DNA from 2 places in the Brevundimonas sp. EU05-FHT14B07 genome. Region 2 is predicted to be linked to the other one. Evidence: predicted binding sites of a transcription regulator. Region 2 holds the regulator's gene; the other holds the start of a gene.
The links. The regulator LexA, encoded in region 2, represses DNA repair genes until DNA is damaged. The targets are predictions, from matches to a motif close to ATGTTCNCNANNTGTTCT.
Positions count from the first base shown of each region.

Region 1: uvrA (excinuclease ABC subunit UvrA) is a predicted target of LexA. The motif match lies at 1,386-1,403, and genes of this name have one in related genera.

Region 1 covers NZ_JBYTCZ010000005.1:189,014-191,215, reverse strand. Annotated here, with positions in the region: gene uvrA (excinuclease ABC subunit UvrA) at 1-1,307, opposite strand, end outside; gene AC3WRC_RS13290 (hypothetical protein) at 1,470-1,907, shown strand; gene AC3WRC_RS13285 (group III truncated hemoglobin) at 1,911-2,202, opposite strand, start outside.
Region 2 covers NZ_JBYTCZ010000003.1:179,978-182,179, forward strand. Annotated here, with positions in the region: gene AC3WRC_RS08745 (ComEC/Rec2 family competence protein) at 1-872, shown strand, start outside; gene lexA (transcriptional repressor LexA) at 853-1,551, opposite strand; gene trpC (indole-3-glycerol phosphate synthase TrpC) at 1,670-2,202, opposite strand, start outside.

The sequences.
Region 1 (2,202 bases), on a different contig from region 2:
ATGTCCTCGCCGCCGACCTTGACCGCCAGGGCCTCGGGCTTCAGCCGCTTGCCGTGACACGCGTCGCAGGGCGTCTCGGACTGATAGCGAGCCAGTTCCTCGCGCACCCAGGCGCTGTCGGTCTCGCGCCAGCGGCGTTCCAGGTTCGGCAGCACGCCCTCGAACGGCTTGGAGACCTCGTATTTGCGGGCGTTGTCGTCATAGACGAACTTGATCTTCTCGGTCCCCGTGCCGTGCAAGATGGCCTTGTGCGCCTGGGCGGGCAGGTCGCGCCACGGCTTGTCCATCGAGAAGCCGTAGTGGAGGCTGAGCGACTGCAGCGTCTGGGTGTAGAGCGGCGATGGCCCGCGCGCCCACGGCGCGACGGCGCCCTTGTGCAGAGTCTTGTCGCGGTCCGGGATCACCAGATCGGCGTCGAACGCCAGCTTGACCCCCAGGCCGTCGCAGACTGGGCAGGCGCCGAAGGGGTTGTTGAACGAGAAAAGGCGCGGCTCGATCTCACTGATCGTGAAGCCCGACACCGGGCAGGCGAACCGTTCGGAGAACAGGATGGAGCGCGGCGCGGTCTCACCTTCCGCCGTCGAGGCCCATTCGGCATTGGCGATGCCGTCGGCCAGACCCAGCGCCGTCTGCAGGCTGTCGGCGTAGCGGGCTTCCTGATCCGGCTTGGTGACGATCCGGTCCACGACGATGTCGATGTCGTGTTTGAACTTCTTGTCCAGCGTCGGGGCTTCATCGATCGGATAGAATTGCCCGTCGATCTTTAGGCGCTGGAAGCCCTGACGCTGCCACTCGGCGATTTCTTTCTTGTACTCGCCCTTGCGGCCGCGAACGACGGGGGCGAGCAGCAGGATGCGCTCGCCATCGGGCAGGGCGACCAGCTTGTCGACCATCTGGCTGACGGTCTGGCTCTCGATTGGCAGGCCGGTCGCCGGCGAGTAGGGCACGCCGACCCGCGCCCACAGCAGGCGCATATAGTCGTGGATTTCCGTCACCGTGCCGACGGTTGAGCGCGGGTTCTTGGACGTTGTCTTCTGTTCAATGGAGATGGCCGGGGACAGGCCTTCGATCAAATCCACGTCCGGCTTGCCCATCAGCTCTAGAAACTGGCGCGCGTAGGCCGACAGGCTCTCGACATAGCGCCGCTGGCCTTCGGCATAGATGGTGTCGAACGCCAGCGAGGATTTGCCCGACCCCGACAGGCCGGTCATCACCACCAGCTGTTCACGCGGAATGTCGAGATCCACGCCCTTGAGGTTATGCTCGCGGGCGCCGCGAACGCGGATGAAGTTATGCTTTTCGGTCATGCTGTCCGGAGAACGCGGAGGAGGGCCGGCGGGTCCGGCGCGTTATCGCTATATGGGGACGAAAATAGGCGATCAGCAAGAACGTTATGGGAACATTTTTGTCTGTGTCTTTGGGTTGTGCGCCCGCTGATCGAAGCTAGACTGGCGTCACCGAAGTGGGGGTTGGATTTGAAACAGTTTGCGGGCCTTTTGGCGGCGGCAGCCTTAGCCAGTTGCAACTTCAATGCGACGCTTCCTAAATCCGATCCTGCCTTGAATGCTGAAGCCAAGGCGACCTTTGCAGACCTTGTAGCGGGCCGAGAAGCCGCCATTTTGGCGCGCTTGTCGTCCGCAAATAAAACTGCAGACGTGAGGGCGCAAATCCCCATGCTCCGCAACATGATCGGTCACGACACGGCTCCCGAACCGACGGTGACCGGCTACCAAAGCATGACAAGCACGAGCGGCCGCTTTTATGTCGTGGGTCAAGATTATACCTATCCCGACCGAGTGGCTCACGTTCAGACAAACTTCGTCAAAGAGGGTGACGCATGGAAAGTCGCGGGATTCAATGTGAACGTGACGATGACTGGAGCCCCAGCTAAAGCGCCTGCCGCCTAAATTTTATTCCGGCATCCACGCCTGCGTGGGCCGCATAAAAAGCCCGCCCTTGGCCAGAAGCACGCCACTGGCGTTGGCGACACCCAGTTCAAGGCTTTCGGCGATGCGGCGGGCGCGTTCAATGAAGTGGTCGGCGGCGATGGGCGGGCACAGGGCACGCGCAGTTTCGGCGAACAACTCCAGCCAGCGATCGAAATGCCGCGCATCGATGGGAAGGGGTAGGTGTTTCGGCATCGGCCGGCCCTGATAGACGCCCGTGGACAGGGCGACGGACGACCAGAACAGCTTCATCTGC
Region 2 (2,202 bases):
TCGTCGCAGGATTGGCGACGGGACCGTTCGCTATGCAGCATTTCAACCGCACCGCCATGTACGGACTGCTCGCCAATCTCGGCACGTCGCCCGTGGCGGACTTCATCCTGATGCCGGCGCTTGCCTTGGGCGCAGCGCTTGAGCCTTTGGGGCTGGGGGGACCGTTCCTGGCGGTCGCGGGATGGGGCGTCGATCTGATGCTGGCGATCGGCGCCTGGACGGCGGGGTTGCCTGGGGCGGTCAGAACGGTCGCCAGCGCGCCGAACTATGTCCTGCCGATCGCCTTTCTGGGCGTGCTGTTTGTCTGTCTGTGGCAGGGCCGCCTGCGATGGATGGGACTGCCCTTCGCAGCCGCCGTCCTGATCTGGCCGCGTGCGCCGACGCCGAACCTCTGGATTGGCGATGGCGGAACAAACGCCGCCTTTCACCGTGACTGGGCGGCCGTCGTCATACGGCCTGGCGTGCGTGAATTTGCGGTGGATCTCTGGTCGCGACGACGAGGGCTGATCATGACGGACCGGTCGGAGACGGGCTGGGTCTGCGACCGCTTTTCCTGTCGACCGGGCACCGAAGAGGCGGTGCCCGTGGCGATCTGGTGGGGGCGGAAGTCGCCGAGCTCAGATCAGATGGAGACTTTATGCCGCGCAGCGCCCGTCGTCAGCGTCCGCGCTGTCGTCACCTCAATTCCAAGCGCCTGTCAGGATCGCCTTGTCCTGGACGGGGTGGATTTTGCGCGAGGCGGGGCAGTAGAGTTGTGGCGCGTCCGTTCGGGCGAGCCGAATCGATGGCGCGCGGTGTGGACGGCCGACGTTCGCGGCGACCGCCCCTGGGCGCGTCAGTCCGATCCGGACGTCAGTGATAGCGGCGCATAAGGCCGACCAGCTTGCCTTGGACCGCGACCTGATCCGAGCCGTAGATCTTGGTCTCGTAGTTGCGGTTGGCGGGTTCCAGCGCGATCGAGGCCCCCTTCTTGCGAAGGCGCTTCAGCGTCGCCTGCTCGCCTTCCACCAGAGCCACCACGATTTCTCCGGAGGCGGCGTTGTCGGTCGATTTGATCACCACCATGTCGCCGTTCAGGATGCCCGCCTCGATCATGGAGTCGCCCTCGATCTCCAACAGATAGTGCTCGCCCGAACCCAGCATGGATTCCGGGACCGGATAGCGCGCCGTTTCATGCTCGATTGCGTCGATCGGCGTGCCGGCGGCGATCTTGCCCATCAGCGGCAGTTCGCGGGTGTCGTTGGCCGCCATCGGGGCCGCAGGTCGGACACCCCCGCCGCCCTCGATGACGTCGGGCTTGAACCCGGCGCGACCGCGCGGCGCGCCGGCCGTCGCCTGTTCGGGCAGCTTCGTGACTTCCAACGCGCGGGCGCGGTGAGCGAGACGGCGGATGAAACCGCGTTCCTCCAGCGCTGTGATCAGCCGGTGAATGCCAGACTTGGAGGCCAGATCGAGCGCCTCCTTCATCTCGTCGAACGAAGGGGAGACGCCGGTCTCCTGGATGCGTTCGTGGATGAACATCAGCAGTTCGTGCTGTTTGCGCGTGAGCATCGCCAGGCCCTCATGCGCCCGCCGACGAATCGGAACGGGCCGTGAACATTTGTCGATGTTCTGTAAGTGTTCCTTGCTAATGTCAACTTAACGGCGAGGCTTGCCGCCGCGTGTCGGCTCAGACCGCCAGCAACTGACGGGTCGCCGCCTCGACATCGGCCTGCCGCATCAGGCTCTCGCCAACCAGGATCGCCTGGGCGTGCGCCGCCGAAACCCGCGCCACGTCGTCGGGCGTAAAGATGCCGCTCTCCGCAACCAGCAGAGCGCGCACCGGGCTGAGCATGGACAGCCGCTCCGTGGTTTCCAGATCGACCTCAAACGTGCGCAGCGAACGATTATTGACCCCCACCAGATCGCCACCAAGCGCACAAGCGCGCGCCATTTCTTCCTCGTCGTGGGTCTCTATGAGCGCATCCATGCCGAACCGTTCGGCTTCCGACAGCAGCTCGGCGGCCAACCGGTCATCGACCATGGCCAAGATGATCAGGATGCAGTCGGCGCCCAGGGCGCGGCTTTCGGCAACCTGCCAGGGATCGACGAGGAAATCCTTGCGCAGGCAGGGCAGGGCGACGGCCTCGCGGGCCTGGCCCAGATAGGCGTCGTCGCCTTGGAAGCTGGGGCCATCGGTCAGCACCGACAGACAGGCCGCGC